4 regions of the Priestia sp. P1_B12_1 genome follow, and region 1 is predicted to be linked to each of the others. Evidence: riboswitches for the same ligand, from Rfam matches in the RefSeq annotation. Region 1 holds a riboswitch; each other region holds the start of a gene.
The links. A riboswitch is a leader RNA that binds a small molecule or an ion and turns the genes downstream of it on or off. The one in region 1 is predicted to bind cyclic di-AMP.
Positions count from the first base shown of each region.

Region 2: it holds a riboswitch for cyclic di-AMP, as region 1 does, so the genes downstream of both, AC1D0Y_RS01620 (APC family permease) here and AC1D0Y_RS26670 (cation:dicarboxylate symporter family transporter) in region 1, are expected to answer to the same signal.
Region 3: it holds a riboswitch for cyclic di-AMP, as region 1 does, so the genes downstream of both, kdpF (K(+)-transporting ATPase subunit F) here and AC1D0Y_RS26670 (cation:dicarboxylate symporter family transporter) in region 1, are expected to answer to the same signal.
Region 4: it holds a riboswitch for cyclic di-AMP, as region 1 does, so the genes downstream of both, AC1D0Y_RS01345 (dicarboxylate/amino acid:cation symporter) here and AC1D0Y_RS26670 (cation:dicarboxylate symporter family transporter) in region 1, are expected to answer to the same signal.

Region 1 is NZ_JBFTZR010000018.1:17,947-22,145, forward strand. Features, by position in the region: gene ytvI (sporulation integral membrane protein YtvI) at 40-1,071, opposite strand; gene AC1D0Y_RS26670 (cation:dicarboxylate symporter family transporter) at 1,285-2,544, opposite strand; cyclic di-AMP (ydaO/yuaA leader) riboswitch at 2,651-2,790, opposite strand; gene AC1D0Y_RS26675 (undecaprenyl-diphosphate phosphatase) at 3,064-3,888, opposite strand.
Region 2 is NZ_JBFTZR010000001.1:297,604-301,802, forward strand. Features, by position in the region: gene AC1D0Y_RS01615 (cation diffusion facilitator family transporter) at 1-558, opposite strand, end outside; gene AC1D0Y_RS01620 (APC family permease) at 668-2,494, opposite strand; cyclic di-AMP (ydaO/yuaA leader) riboswitch at 2,657-2,798, opposite strand; gene AC1D0Y_RS01625 (N-acetylmuramoyl-L-alanine amidase) at 2,990-4,024, opposite strand; gene AC1D0Y_RS01630 (hypothetical protein) at 4,189-4,199, opposite strand, start outside.
Region 3 is NZ_JBFTZR010000006.1:105,078-109,276, reverse strand. Features, by position in the region: gene kdpB (potassium-transporting ATPase subunit KdpB) at 1-850, opposite strand, end outside; gene kdpA (potassium-transporting ATPase subunit KdpA) at 872-2,533, opposite strand; gene kdpF (K(+)-transporting ATPase subunit F) at 2,558-2,638, opposite strand; cyclic di-AMP (ydaO/yuaA leader) riboswitch at 3,009-3,151, opposite strand; gene AC1D0Y_RS19700 (hypothetical protein) at 3,167-3,304, opposite strand; cyclic di-AMP (ydaO/yuaA leader) riboswitch at 3,377-3,519, opposite strand; gene AC1D0Y_RS19695 (undecaprenyldiphospho-muramoylpentapeptide beta-N-acetylglucosaminyltransferase) at 3,678-4,199, opposite strand, start outside.
Region 4 is NZ_JBFTZR010000001.1:241,991-246,189, reverse strand. Features, by position in the region: gene AC1D0Y_RS01350 (NAD(P)/FAD-dependent oxidoreductase) at 1-1,243, shown strand, start outside; cyclic di-AMP (ydaO/yuaA leader) riboswitch at 1,853-2,007, shown strand; gene AC1D0Y_RS01345 (dicarboxylate/amino acid:cation symporter) at 2,188-3,423, shown strand; gene AC1D0Y_RS01340 (aspartate aminotransferase family protein) at 3,532-4,199, shown strand, end outside.

The DNA of each region.
Region 1 (4,199 bases):
AGTTTCAATAAAAAAAAGCGCTAGTTTTATCCAGCGCTTTTATAGTTTAAAGTTAATTTGAATAATACCTACTTTACGAAGAGCATCGTATAAAATAACTAAAGCCGGTCCTAAAAATAACCCGGCAAAACCTAAAAGTTTAAATCCAATGTACAAACTAACTAGTGCAGCCAAAGGTGAAATACCCATATTTGTAGAAAATACTTTTGGTTCTACTACACGTCTTACTACCGTAATGACTCCAAATAGAATAAATAAGCCGATTGCTAATGAGTCATGCCCTTGCGTAAGAGCAAAAATCCCCCATGGAACGAGCACCGAGCCTGTCCCAAGGATTGGTAAAATATCGACAATTACAATTAATAAACTAAGAAGCGCGGTATACGGAACATCTAATAGCCAAAGCCCTACATAAGCCATTACAAACGTCATGACACTTAAGATAATTTGTGCCTTGATAAAACCAACCCCCGCTTGGATAAGCTGAGTGATGACAACTTGTAGCTTATATTTCGTTTCTTCTGTTAAAAATGACTTGATTTTATTTTTAATAGCAGGCAGCTCAAGGCTGATAAATACAAGCGCTACTAAATAAATAAGAAACTCTAATAGAAACCCAGGAACAGTAGCGGCAAAGCTAATGATAATTTCTACCGTACTTTTTAATAGAGAATCTAATGAATTTACGGTTTTTTCAAGCGTGCGCTCGATAGAAGAAATCACTTCTGTAGGAAGAGCGTTTGAATAGTATTTCCACTTAATAATAGTTGGATAAATCGCGGTTTCATAGATTTCTTTTACAAAGGAAGGCGCTATTTTTGAAAGAGCAACCACTTGCGTAACGATTGTCCGAACAATAAAAAATCCAATAAGTATGAGCGAAACAACATATAAAATGAAGGTCATAAGCACTGCATAGACTCTCTTCATTTTAAAAGATTGATGCAATTTTTGAACAATACCCTCAAGCGCTAATGCTGTTAATAAAGCAAACACAATCGGTAAACTGTAAGGGATTAACAAACATACGATTACTATCGAGGCGATGACCCATATTCGCTTTTTCCACATACTCTACTATCCCCCAACTAGCTAAGCTATCTCTATATTTATTGATAAAGAAAGGAACCAGTGACTGCTTTTATGTAAGAATAAAATTTGGATTTATTTATACCTGATGTTACATATTATAGGGTCAATTTCCATAATAATAAAGGAATTATTATGAAAAAAGCTACTTATTCTAATTTTTTGAATAGAATAAGTAGCTTTTTAATTTATAAATTAGCCGGCTCTCATGACCTCTGTACCTTTTTTAGGGTCAAATTTGCCTTCAGATTTAGACATCACAATTGCTGCTAGTGTGTTTCCTACTAAGTTAACAACCGTACGTGCCATATCCATGATTCTGTCTACTCCAGCAATGAAGGCTAATCCTTCTGCCGGAACACCGATTGTTCCAAGAGTAGCCAGTAATACAACAAATGATGTTCCTGGCACGGCAGCCATTCCTTTAGATGTAACCATCAATACAAGAATGAGCGTCAGCTGTTGAACGATCGTTAAATCAATACCGTACACCTGCGCTAAGAATAACGCTGCAATCGCTTGATAAAGAACGGAACCATCTAGGTTAAATGTATAACCAATTGGTACAACGAACGATACGATAGCTTTTGGACAGCCCATCTTTTCAAGTTTTTCCATAATACGCGGAAGAACTGTCTCAGAACTAGATGTACTGTATGCTAACAACAGTTCATCTTTCATATAGCGGAACAAGTGGAAAATGTTAATTCCTGCCCATTTCGCGATTCCTCCTAATACAATAAGTAGGAAGAAAATTAACGCTAAGTAAACTAAGATAACAAGCTTTCCTAATGAAAGAAGTGACTCTAAGCCGAATTTTGAAACTGTTACACCAATTAAAGCAAATACACCAATTGGAGCCACTTTCATTACAAGGTTTACCACGTGAAACATTGCGTGAGAAACGCCGTCGAAGAATTGTACAACTGGCTTTCCTCTTTCCCCAATTGCCGCTACTCCAAGTGCAAATAACACTGTAAAGAAGATAATTGCTAGCATGTCTCCTTCAACAATTGACTGGAAAAAGTTTGTTGGAACAATGTGTAAGAACGTTTCAGCCACTGACTTTCCTTCTTGCTGTTTTGATGTTTCAACGTATTGTGAAATATCACTCTTCTGTGCTGAATGAATGTCTACACCTTGCCCAGGATGAAAAATATTAGCAACCAATACACCGATTATAATTGCAAAAGTCGTAATAATTTCAAAATAGAGAATGGTTTTAACGCCGAGCTTTCCGACCTGTTTACCGCTCCCTGCTCCTGCAACTCCAACGACTAAGCTTGAGATAACAATTGGAATAACAATCATCTTAATTAATCTTAAAAATAGGTCTCCTAGCGGCTGTAGGTATGTTACTACACGCGGATCGTTAAACCAAATTACCCCTACAAGAACACCGAGGATTAATCCGGTAAAAATCTGCGTAGCCAAACCAAAACGAATTTTTTTCATAGATGTACCTCCCCAAAGATGTATGACATTTGTATATACTTTTCTGAAAAAACAAAAAAAGACTATTCTTAAGAAAGAACAGCCTTTTACTTACGCTATTTTGGGCTCTTTCTCTCAATGAAGCAAACGGGGTTAACTGTCGGATTCGGAATTGAGAGTTTCCTACCTTTTGTAAGGATTCACCCCAAGGCAGCTTTACTGCCGATAATGATTCCCCCGCTCTATACGATTAAGCTTATTATTCAGTTTTTATAAAATTAAAACGATCTATACGTTGTCATACGTTTTTTACAGTCAATAAAACTAAACAGAAGTCTTACTTTTACTTAACTTTATACTGCACAAATATTAATTTACTATTTTTCGACACGTTTTGTCAATACCCATGTTTATAAAACGCTTTCAAAAGGCGATAATATATATTTATGCAAAAAAGCTATTGCAACATTGCAATAGCTTTTTCTTGCTCTTTGAGTCTCTATTAGAAGCTTACGGGACTAAAGAACTCGCGTGTTTATTTTATAAAAATACAAAATATAGAATAGCTGCTAACACAATTCGATATAGTGCAAACGGTACTAATTTGATACGATTAATTAATTTCAGGAAAAAGCGAATAGATACCAGCGCAAAAATAAAGGCGCTGATAAAACCAGCAATAAAAAACGGTAGCGCATCTGATGTGAAATACTGCCAGTTTTTAACCAATGAAAGTCCACTTGCTCCTGCCATGATTGGCACTGCCATAATAAATGTAAAATCTGCCGCTGCCTTATGGCTCATTCCAAGAAGAACTCCTCCTGAAATCGTTGAGCCTGAACGAGAAAAACCTGGCCAAAGAGCAATACATTGAAACAGTCCTATACCCAGTGCTTGTCCATAAGACATTTGGTCCACCGTCTCTACACGCGGACGTTTAGGTCCAAACAAATCTGCTAGAATCATTAATACAGCTCCGACTACTAAGCCAATTAGCACCGTATTTAAAGAAAACAAATGTTCATCAATGTAATCATCAAACAAAAGTCCTAACACTCCTGCGGGTAACAAACCAACAATTACCTGCATTAAATTCAAGCGATTTGTCGGTCCAATTGGAGCAGCTGGCTTTTTTCCCAATCCTAATAAATTAATGAAACGATCTTTAAAAATAACTACTACTGCTAAGATCGACCCTAGCTGAATAACAATTTTAAATGTATTAGCTACTGGAGATGAAAATAATTCTTTGGAATTCAACCATAGGTCATCCACAATAATCATATGCCCAGTTGACGAAACAGGAGCAAACTCTGTTAAACCTTCTACAATCCCTAAAATGATTGCTACAATAATTTCCCACATAAAGCTATGTACCTTGCCTTTCTTTCAAATTAATAAGCTTATCGCTTCGTTTTACATGCTCAACTATTTTCCTAATTTGACACTTGCTTTTTTATCATAATTGTTAAAACTATGAAATACAATGTGTATTTGCAAAAAGATAAGAATCTTTAATAATTTGTAATAAAAACCTTACATGCTATAATCAAAAAACACGATATCAGCTTTTATTTACTTTAGAAAGTAGTCACTATGTTCGGTATAAATTCCGGCCCCTTAGCTAAAAATGAATCATCTAGACTATTTTTCTTTAGTGTGAAAAAATGACTAAA
Region 2 (4,199 bases), on a different contig from region 1:
CGCCAATACGCCTCCTCCAGTAGCTACCAGATCTTCCATAAAGACCAGCTTGGTTGCTGGCTTTGCTTTCTTTAAATGAACAAAGCTGTGCGTAAAAACATTGACCTCTGCGGTATTCATTCCGACATCGTGCAAAATTTCTTTCATTGCCTTAAATAAGACAAACATCTCAAGCAATACCGAGATGCCAAGTACTGCAATATTTAAAATAAAGCCTGAAGACTTCGTTGGATGAAGAATATGGTGATATCCTTCTTTAATCGTTTCAAACGCCATAATCCCTACTACAAGAACTGCTCCTAATAGAACAAGATTAACCAATCGGCCGAAACCATTTGGAAATCGTTTGGTCGGGGCTTTTTTACTTAATGCCGAACCTATAAAGACAAAAAACTGATTAGCTGCATCTCCTAAGCTGTGCATCGTTTCAGCAAACATTGCTACATTCCCTGTTAAAGCGAATGCAATCCCTTTAATAATGGAAATAATGGTATTCACTATAGCGGCCATCATAGCCGATTTATTTCCTTTTCGCAACAATTTAATTAATTCACTCATACAATCCCTCCGTTTGCGCCTTTGATGAGATTCGATTACGGTTAGTGTATGTGAATTTAAAAATTAAAAACCTCCAACATCTAAGTTGGAGGTTTTTAGTCATGTTTCATTATTTTTTAAAACGATACGGTACAGTTGTAACGATTACGTTTTTACGGTAAAGCAAATGTGCTTTTAACAGTAGGCTGGACTGATTGTGCAGGATATTTTGCCAGCTTTTTTTCGTAATGAATTGCGGAATAACGACCGTAATAGCCATATTGTTTTCCCGCGCTTTTTCCTCAGCCATATCGATGAATCGAAACAGCGGCCGCACTAAGCTGCGGTATTGAGAATGAAACGTAACAATACGAATATCGGGCTGCCACTTCTCCCACTTCTCTTCCATTCTCTTTTCGCTTTCTCGATCAAAGGCCACATGCACTGCAATAACGGTATCACCAATCGTTCTTGCATAATTTAATGAATTTTCTACTACCTTTGTCATTCCTGCTACAGGAACAATGACCACACTTCCTTCAAGCTTTCCAATCTTTTCTCCTTGCTTAATGCGAAGCTGTTCTCCTACCGCTTCATAATGCGTATGAACGCGATGGAAAATATAGACAATAACCGGCAAGAAAATGAGCACGGACCATACTTGTGAAAACTTCGTTGTAAACAAAATGATTAGCACCGTTAAAGTAATGAGGGCACCAATTAAGTTAATGGTTAGCTTCCCTTGCCAGCCGGCCGGCTTTTCTCTAAGCCATTTGACAATCATTCCTGTTTGAGAAAGCGTAAATGGAATAAACACCCCGACTGCATAAAGAGGAATTAATTGTTCAGTCGCTCCTTTAAAAGCTACGATTAAGACAATAGAAGCAATTCCAAGGGTCACAATTCCATTTGAATAGCCTAGTCGATCGCCACGAATTTGAAACATTCTTGGCATGTATTTATCAGACGATAAGTTCACAGCCAGCAAAGGGAACGCTGAAAAGCCCGTATTCGCCGCTAGCACTAGAATTAGAGCTGTTGTACCTTGAATAAAATAATAAAATCCATTTCGTCCAAACACACTCGATGCAATTTGTGATACAACCGTTTCATCTGCTTTTGGAGAAATACCAAGCCAATAAGCTAAAAACGTGATGCCAGAAAATAAAACGGCTAAAATACCGCCCATCAGCATTAATGTATGAACCGCATTTTTTGCACCTGGCTCTTTAAAGTTAGGCACTGCATTTGAAATAGCTTCTACACCTGTCAATGCCGAACAGCCTGATGAAAAAGCTTTTAATAATAAAAACAAACTAATACCTGGCACTACTGTACCGAGAGATGGATGAAGCTCAGGTGAAACTTGACCTGTCGCTATTTTAAAAAAGCCTACCGCTATTAACAAAATAAGAGCAATAACAAATAAATAAACCGGATAAGCTAATACAGAAGCGGATTCTGTTACACCGCGTAAATTTAAGACGGTAATAAAAATCACCAGCAAACACGCAATTACTACATTGTAATGATGCAGCGTTGGAAAAGCCGAAGTTAAAGCATCGGTTCCTGCTGAAACACTCACAGCAACTGTTAAAATATAATCCACCAACAGTGATCCTCCAGCGATAAGCCCAGGATTTTCTCCTAAATTGGTTTTGGAAACAATATAAGCTCCTCCGCCTTGCGGATACGCATAAATAATTTGACGGTATGAAAGAATTAAAGCCGTCAGCAGCACCAATACCCCAATCGCAATTGGAATCGAATACCAATAGGCAAGCACGCCCACTGTTGCAAGGACAATCAAAATCTGTTCTGTTCCATAAGCCACTGAAGATAAGGCATCTGATGATAAAATAGCCAGCGCTTTAAGCTTACTAAGCTTTTGATCGCCTAACTCTTTTGTTTTGAGCGGCTTTCCAATCAATAATCTCTTGAGAACTGAATAGTTCACGTAATTTCCCTCCGATGATTGCTTAGCTACTATTCACTGTTCGTTGCTAAGCTCCGTTACAAGTTCATGAATAAGTGATATTATCCCTAAAAAATACCTTTTTATGTTAAAAAAGCGCACAAAAAAAACACTAAGGGTTCTCAGCGTTTTTACACAGCTTAAACCTCCTCTCCAAAACGCTTATGGGGTTAGCTGTCGGATTCGGGCTATGAGAGTAGCCCTACCTTTTAAAAAAGGATTCACCCCAAGTGACAATGCACAAATTTGGGTCCCCCACTTCTGACGAATTAAGCGATAACAGGTCAATATAATTTTCGGTTAAAGGGTATGATTGATAACAAGTTTCTTTCATAACTATCCTTTGTTCTTAGATAATATACTCCCGTACAAATGGTTTGTAAAGCATTATTTTACGTAAACGATAAAATAGTACTTAAGGCGCTTTTAAGGGGAAAACAAAAGGCCTTCTGCCTGCTTACAGAAGACCTGCTTTCTTTAACTTTTTGCTTTTAAAACGGCTGCTAGCTTGTTTTTCGTTTGAGGACCATAAATGCCATCTACATCATAAGGAAGATACACAAGCTGAAAACGTCTGACTGCATCTTTCGTTTGTACTCCATATATTCCGTCTACTGACCCTACTTTAAAATTAACCGCGTTTAATGCTCTTTGAATCTGTTTCACTGCTTCTCCAGAATCGCCTTGTTTTAAAATTCCATTAGGAAGTGGATATTGTTCAGAAGGTGGTGTTGGAGATGGTATTGGTGAAGTTCCTGAAGGAATAACGATTGTTTTTCCAACCTGCAGTGTTAACGGATCAGAAAGCCCTGTATTCGCTTCTTGAAGCGCCTGTACTGTTATTTTGTACTTCTGTGCAATACTGTAAAGCGTATCTCCTTGCTTGATCGTATACGTTTTTGTACCCGGTTCAGAAGGCGATGGATTCGGAGTTGGTGTTGGATTTGGGTTTGGAACTGCACGACGAGGTAAATTTAAATATACGGCAATTCCTTTTGCATACGATTCACCCATGCTTTTTAAAAAAGCTTCATTTTGAAGAAGTGCTGCATCTGTACTGTTATCAATAAAAGCTATTTCAGTTAGTACTGCAGGCATATTTGTTAAGCGAAGCACCGCGTAATTGGCTGATTTTCGACCGCGATTCGGATGATTATACGACAGCAGCGCTGGCTGTACTTGGCCGTGGACAATCGATTGAAACGTTTTACTGGCATTGCTAGCGCTTCTATAAACATAATCTTCGTACCCTGTTCCTCCACCGGCATTTACGTGAATAGACATAAATGCATCTGCGCCCCACGAATTAGCTTGAGAAGCGCGCTGAGATAACGATAAAAAAACATCTGTGGTACGAGTGGTTTTAATTGTAAAATCACTGTACATGCTATTTAAATAGCTTATTAAATATTGTTGGATTTTTAAAACTAAGTTTTTTTCATACAGTCCGTTTGCTCCAACCGCTCCTGCGTCTGCCCCACCATGTCCTGCATCAAGATAGATTTTTTTCATATTACTTGTCCCTCCTTATTTTTAACATATGCATGGGGGAAAAAAGTGCTACGTATACTAGCCTACTTAGTGAAAAATTACTAAAAAAGGAGATTGAGACATAACGACATCACTTCAACCTAAAAACGAACAAATGGGATAAATGCGCTAGTATGGATGGCTTGTTACATCGCTG
Region 3 (4,199 bases), on a different contig from region 1:
ATAATCCTCCAATTGTCGTAGGAATGAGGCAAACGAGCAGTGAAATTAAAATAGCCGTGTCCAGTTGAAAATGTAAGTAGTTTGTAAATACAGGAAGCGTCACAACAACTAGTAAGAAAATAATCGTCAAACTTGTTAAAACCGTATTTAGCGCAATTTCATTTGGCGTTTTTTGACGCTCTGCTCCTTCAACAAGCGAAATCATTTTATCTAAAAATGATTCACCTTGCTCACACGTAATTTTAACTGTAATTTCATCGCTGACAACTCTTGTACCTCCAGTTACAGAGTTAAAGTCCCCGCCTGCTTCTTTCAAAACAGGTGCCGATTCACCGGTAATGGCCGATTCATCAACAGATGCCAGTCCTTTAATGATTTCTCCATCTCCAGGAATCATTTCGCCTTGTGAAACGACGACGATATCTCCTTTTTTTAGGTGCGATGCCGAAACTTGTATCATTTGCCCGTTTTGAAGTTTATTAGCTGTAATATCACCTTTCGATTGCTTTAATGAGTTTGCCTGTGCTTTTCCTCGACCTTCTGCTAATGCCTCTGCAAAATTAGCAAAAACAATTGTGAAAAATAACACGAGAGATACGGCAATATTAAAGCCTGCGCTTACTGTACTTTCTCCGAAAAGATCTGGAACAACAGCTAAAAAAAGCGTAATAACAAACCCGATTTCTACTACGAACATGATAGGGTTTTTTATCATCGTTCTTGGACTTAGCTTGATAAAAGCCTGCTTTACTGATTGAATAAAAATCGATGAAGTTTGTTTATCTACAGCACCTTGAATGTGACTGTTACGATCCAATTCAAGATTATTCGTAAAATTCCGTTTATTCATTATAATCCTCCGCTTTCTTGATTACAGTGTCAAATACTCAGCAACCGGCCCAAGTACAAGCACTGGGAAAAACGTAAGTGCCCCTACAATAACGGTAGTTCCAATTAAAATGCCGCTAAATAAAGACGTATCCGTTTTAAATGTCCCAGGTGTTTCAGGAACAAGCTGCTTAGATGCTAGTGAGCTCGATACCGCCAGCATCGTAATTAGTCCGAAGTAGCGTCCAATATACATAACAATTCCCGTAGAAATGTTCCAAAACGGAGTTGCGTCACCGAGTCCTTCAAAACCAGAGCCATTGTTTGCTGCTGATGATGTAAATTCATACAGTGCCTGGCTTAACCCGTGAAAGCCTGGGTTTGATATACCTTCTATTCCTAAATGAGTAGTTAGCGCTACGGCTGTTCCTCCTAAAATTAGCAGCGGCTGCAGAATAAGCGTCACGGCGATGAGCTTCATTTCTTTTCCTTCAATTTTTTTACCTACGTATTCTGGTGTTCTTCCAACCATTAAACCTGATAAAAATACGGCGATGATGACGTACATCATGACATTCATAAATCCTGCTCCGACACCGCCAAATACGGTATTTAACATCATATTTCCAAGCGTTAACAACCCGGTAAGAGGTGTAAGGGTATCGTGCATGGTGTTGACCGCACCTGTTTCACTTGCTGTCGTCACGATGGCGTAAAGCGTCGACATACCGACACCAAAACGAACTTCTTTGCCTTCCATATAACCGCTCGCTTCATTTAGATGAAAAGCATCAAGTCTTGGATTGCCGCCCCACTCTGTTACAAACGCTGTGCTTAAAATAACGATAAACAGCATACTCATCGCTACAAACAAGATGCGGCCTTGCTTACGCTGTCCGATCATTTTTCCGTACGTAAAAGGAAGTGCTGTTGGCAATAAAAGCATAAGGACAATTTGTAATACATTGCTCAACGCGTTAGGATTTTCAAATGGATGGGCTGAATTAACACCAAAAAATCCCCCTCCGTTGTTGCCTAGCTCTTTAATTGAAAGAAAAGAAGCAACTGGTCCCCTTGCTATTTGCTGTGTTGCCCCTTCTAATGTATGGGCAGTCACCGTTCCGCTTAACGTTTGAGGGACACCTGAAATCATAAATAAAATGCCGGTTATAAAAGCGATAGGAAGTAAAACACGCGTAATTGATTTCACAAAATCAACAAAAAAGTTTCCTATTTCCTTCCCTGCCAACCCGCGAATAAACGCGATTGCTACTGCAAGTGCCGTTGCTGGTGCAGCAAACATCATAAATACAACGGCTGCCATCTGCGAGAAATAGGACAAACCTGATTCACCGCTGTAATGCTGCAAGTTCGTATTTGTCATAAAACTAATGGCCGTGTTAAAAGCAAGGGCCGGATCCATTCCTTTGATGTGGCTTGGGTTAAGCGGCAGTACTCCTTGAAACCGGAAGATAAGATACACCACAAAAATCATAAACGTATTCGCTAAAACGAGAGCAATTGCATATTGCTTCCACGTCTGATTATGCCCTTTAATTCCTGCCGCTTTAAACATCACCGATTCTATCTTTCCTACCAAGCTAGTGTTTTTATCGTTTGAAAACACATTCGCTATATAAATACCTACGGGCTTTGCAATAAGCGCTACAAAAACAAGCAGCAGCGCAACTGATAGTAGAAAAATCCCCACGTTTAATTCCTCCGCTTATTAAAATTGTTCTGGATTTAACAGTACATATACTAAATAAATTAAAACGAGAACTGAAATACCTAGCAAAATGAACGACACGTTCACTTCTCCTCTCTTTCGTCTACTACACGAGACGACCAGCAAATAATTCCGTACATAGCAGCTGTTAATATGACAAGCGTTCCCAGCATGATTATATCCAAGTTGCTCCCTCCTAACTGTTTCTTACCACCAATGATTAAGCGTAGTGACTGTTACCGTGCGTAAAGCATCACGCCCAAGTGAGCTAGCAGCGAAAGGTTATCTTTGATTATTCCTAACGTATTGTTGATCTCGTTTTAAAAGCCCTACTATATCCTCTTTACGGTGCAGACATAAGCTGCTCTCCTATTTTTCCATAAAAAAACCGCAGAAGAGAGTCCTCTTCCGCGGTTTAATGCACGACAAATAAGCCGTGATCGACACGAATTTTTTCACTCCCAAAACGCTTACGGAGTTAGCTGTCGGATTCGGGTTATGGAAGTAACCCTACTCAGTTAAGAGATTCACCCCTAGTACATACGTACAAAATATTGGGTCCCCCGCTCATAATTGATTAAGCGTATATTTGTTATTTAATTTTTAGACTTAATTATGGTTTTTACTGCTGCGTTTAATACTTTGATTAGCTAACATAGACAAATAGCGGTTTGCTAGATCAAAAGATTGCTGATCACATATTGCACGATATTCAATCATTTGAATCATTTGCTTAGATAAATGCATGTTAACGCTCCTTTCGCCTATATTTTGAAAGGAACGCGCTATCCGCTTTTATAGAAAACGGCCACGATTACACCATCCTCTCTCTTAACGCTTACGAAGTTAGCTGACGGGTTCGGGTCAAGAAAGTAACCCTACTCAATTATGAGATTCACCCCTAGTAATTGGGTCCTCCGCTCTTTCCCTCTCTTTCAGGAAAGACTCAGCGTTTCACTGTGGAACGTTTCATGAGAGTAATCTTACTCCTGTTAAAATTTACTGTCAACAACATTTTTTGAAATTTTAAAAGCTTTATTTTTTGCTGTTTATTCATTATTTTAAAATAATAAACCCAAAGAAAAAAAGCGTTCTTATCGAGGAGATAAGAACGCTTTTTTTAGCTCATTTTCTCAATTTCATTTACAAGAATTGAAATGGCATCCGTTTTTGTTGCTTCACGCATTGTACGCTTCATCGTACTTGCCTGCTGCTGAAGCTCATTTACTTCACGCAAAAACACTTCTTTTGTTAACTGTTCTTCTTCCACAACCATACAGTAGCCTTTTTTCTTAAAGGACTGTGCATTTAAAATTTGATCTCCTCGGCTTTGTGCTTTTGACAAAGGAATAATCATCATGGGTTTATGAAGGGCTAAAAACTCAAAGATAGCATTTGATCCGCCGCGTGTAATCACATAATCAGTCGCCGCTAGAACATCTGGAAGCTGTTCATTTACATATTCTAACTGACGGTAGCCCGACTCTTTTTCAAGGCTTGTATCAACATTGCCTTTTCCGCACAGGTGTACAATTTGAAATTTCTTTTGCAGTTCAGGCAAGGACTCTCGAACAATCTCATTGATGCGACGTGCTCCTAAACTTCCGCCCATAATGGTTAAAATTGGGCGCTTATCATAAAA
Region 4 (4,199 bases), on a different contig from region 1:
TGGTTTCGGTGGAGCCGGCGCATATTCAGATGGAAAATTTAATATCACAAGTGAATTTGGAGGCTGGATGACGGATTATCTGTCTGAATCACAGGTGGTAGATTTAATTAAATACGTGGATGAAATTAATTTAAAACACGGAGCAACCGATACGATTACGGATCCGTTAACTGATAAAGTTCGTGAAATTGAAAAACGCGGATACGCAGCAGGATTAAAGCTATTGCGTGCCCAAGTGCGTCATTTAGGAACAGAGCAAAATTTAGAAATTTTAAAAAGCATTTATGAATATTTAAAAGAAAAAATTGATATGCAGTATAAAACGGAAGTAGCCGATTTAATAACAGAAAAAGAAGATGGTCAGCATATCGTGCGCGGTATTGAATTGAAAAATGGTGAAAGAATTACGGCTGATAAAGTGGTGGTTTCACCAGGTCGAGACGGCTCGAAGTGGATGAGCGACTTACTAAAAAAACGTCGTTTAAAAATGATTAACAATCAAGTGGACATCGGCGTTCGAGTAGAAACATCCAACGTTGTTATGGAAGAAATCAACAAGCACTTGTACGAAGGGAAATTCATTTACAATACGTCCGTAGGTACAAGAGTTAGAACGTTTTGCAGCAATCCTTCAGGACATGTGGTAGTAGAGAATCATTCAGGTATTATGTTAGCAAATGGACACGCATACAAAGATCCGAAGCTTGGAAGTCAAAATACGAACTTTGCGCTGCTTGTTTCTCATAAATTTTCGGATCCATTTGATCAGCCGAACGAATATGCGCACGAAGTATCAAGATTAGCTAATATGCTGTCAAACGGGGGCTTAGTTGTTCAAAAGTATGGAGATATTTTAAAGGGCCGTCGTTCAACAGCGACTCGAATTAAAGAGGGCTTTTTAGAACCAACGTTAAAAGAAGCTGTACCGGGTGACTTAGGCTTAGTGCTTCCTTACAATACGATGAAAAGCTTAATTGAAATGACAGAAGCACTGGATCATGTAACGCCTGGGTTAGCATCTGAACATACGCTGTTTTACGGTGTGGAAGCGAAATTTTACTCAGCCCGTCCGAAGTTAAATGATAAGTTTGAAACTGAAATTTCCGGTTTATACGTGGGAGGAGACGGAGCTGGTATTACGCGAGGACTCGCGCAGGCAAGTGCGTGCGGTGTGTGGGTAGCGCGTGACATTGTTGAAAAATTAAAGAATCGCAAAGCAAGTTCTGAACCTGTTACTGTATAAAAAAAGAGGCCGTCACGGCCTCTTTTTTTATATGTGTTAAATAACGAAAGCGAATAAGTAAAAAGTAAAGAACTTATACCCATACCCCTCCAACTCCGATAGTTTTATATGATAATTACTCGCTCCTTTTTTAAAAGGTATTACGGCATCCATATTTCTATCGTGAGCAGAATTAAATAGAATAAGGCGAATTGACAATGTCCATTTATTTCTATCAACAAATTCAGTGAAATTTTAGAGAATTTATATCAAGCAATACAAGGATAAAATCAACAGTTGGAAAGAGTTATTTTTTGTTGAGTAAAATATTTATGAAAGCAGTAAAGTACGCGGATATTAGAATAATTATGCAAATTTATGAATGTAATTTAATGAAAAGAAAGTTCACTTTACAAACTATTTTTTGAATTAATTTTTTATCCATTAGATTTTAAGTCTTGTTAAATAACTGTTTGTGGTTTATTGAAATATGATGTAAATATTTTGAAATATAACAATGCTCAACTTTTTATGATAAAATCCTGCATTATTTTTGAATAAAAACTTGACAGAAACATATAAAATGAATTTTAATTAAAGTAAGAATTATTATCATGCAAAAATATTAAAGAAAATTATTTGCTTAATCTCTTTTGTTTTATAAGAGAACGGGGGACCCATATTTGTGCGTAGTGTACTTGGGGTGAATCTTGAATAAATCAAGTAGGGTAACTCACGTACCCGAATCCGACAGCTAACTCCGTAAGCATTCAGTGAGGGAATAACAGGTCTATGAAACCATGATATTCTCATGGTTTTTTGTATAGATAAAAATATTCCTAAACTATTAATCTGAAAATTTTTAATATATTGTATATTTTGAGTGTTATCGCTCTCAATGCATGGTAAAATAAGTATGGTAGTTAGAATCATTCTAATATAATTTATTTGCGGGAGGTAAATCTATGAAGCTATCGACAAAGATTATTATCGCGCTGATTGCTGGTGCTGTTGTGGGAGTGTTGATCAATGCTTTTGCTCCAAGTGCTTTTGCTCCGCTGGACAAGTACTTGTTTACACCGCTTGGCCAAATTTTCTTAAGCTTAATTAAAATGCTTGTTGTACCAATTGTGTTTTTCTCTATCACGTTAGGTGTAGCAGGTTTAGGAGATCCTAAAAAACTAGGAAGAATCGGGGCTAAAACAGTTTCCTACTTCCTAGTTACAACAACCGTTGCTATTATTATTGGTTTAATTTTAGCGTATGCAATTAAACCGGGTACGTTTGGATCTTTTGATACAAAAAACGCTTCTTTTGAAGCCGAAAAAGCACCGCCGGTTGGAGAGACATTCTTAAATATGATTCCAGTCAACCCAATCCAAGCGATGGCTGAAGGGAATATGCTTCAACTTATCGTTTTCTCTATCTTTATCGGTTTTGGTATTACGATGCTTGGAAATAAAACAAAAGGGCTTTACAATTTACTTGAGCAAGGCAATGAATTGATGATGTATCTTGTAAATCTAGTGATGAAGTTTGCTCCTTACGGAACATTTGGACTTCTTGCAACCGCGGTTGGAAGTCAAGGCTGGGAGGCAATTAAAGCGATGGGGCTGTACATGATTGTAGTCGTGCTCGCACTGTTTATCCATTCGATTGTAACATATGGAGGATCAGTCGCTCTTATGGCGAGACGTAACCCTATTGAATTTTTTAAAGGTTTTGCTCCTGCGATGACAGTTGGATTCAGTACATCAAGCAGTAATGCAACGCTTCCGATTTCAATGAATGTGGCTCAAAAAAACCTTCGTGTCCCGGAGTCCATCAGCAGTTTTGTTCAGCCGTTAGGTGCTACCATTAACATGGACGGGACGGCAATTATGCAAGGTGTAGCGACTATTTTTATTGCACAAGTATACGGTGTTGACCTGTCGCTGGGTGCTCTTGTGACGGTTGTATTGACAGCGGTGCTTGCTAGTATTGGTACAGCAGGTGTGCCGGGAGTTGGTCTCATTATGCTAGCAATGGTATTGAGTTCGGTTGGCTTGCCTGTAGCAGGTATCGGATTGATTATTGGAATTGATCGCTTGCTTGACATGCTTCGTACATCTGTAAATATTACGGGAGACGCTGCGTGTGCCGTTATTGTGGCTGAGTCAGAAGCAAAGCGTATCGATAAATCTGTAACGCAATCAGCTTAATAAGCGTAAAAGCTCTAGCTATATGCTAGGGCTTTTTTTATTGGCAAGAAACTCTTCGTTTCAGCATACAGTTTAATAAGAGTGTATGTTTGAAAGGAGAGTGCGGAAATGAATAAAACTCATGTAATAAAGCCGCTGCTCGACGACGACTACCCAGTTATTTCATATGGAAAAGGAATTTATTTGTACGACCAAGATGGAAAAAGGTACATAGATGCTTCGTCGGGGGCAGTTACAGCAAGTATCGGACACGGCGTAAAAGAAATTATTGATGCGATGACCGATCAGGCACAGAAAGTTGCGTTTGTATATCGGTCGCAGTTTACAAGTGATCCAACAGAAGCCTTAGCTAAGAAACTATGTGAATTAAGCAGCAATCATTTCCAGTGGAGCTTTTTTGTTAACAGCGGGACAGAAGCGACTGAAACGGCTATGAAAACGGCAATTCAGCATTTTCAAGAGCAAGGAAAGCCAACCAAAACAAAGGTTTTGTCACGCTGGATGAGCTATCACGGTATTACAATAGGAGCTCTGTCTATGTCAGGGCACGTTGGAAGACGAAAACGCTTTTCGTCTTTGCTTGAAGATTATCCTTCGGTTTCGCCTCCTTATTGCTATCGATGTCCGTTTCATCAAACCTATCCATCCTGTAATCTTGCTTGTGCACACGAATTGGAAACAGTTATCAAACGAACCGGCCCTGAACATATTGCTGCTTTTATTACCGAGCCCATTGTAGGAGCAGCCGGAGCAGCCCTTACACCTCCTCCTGGCTA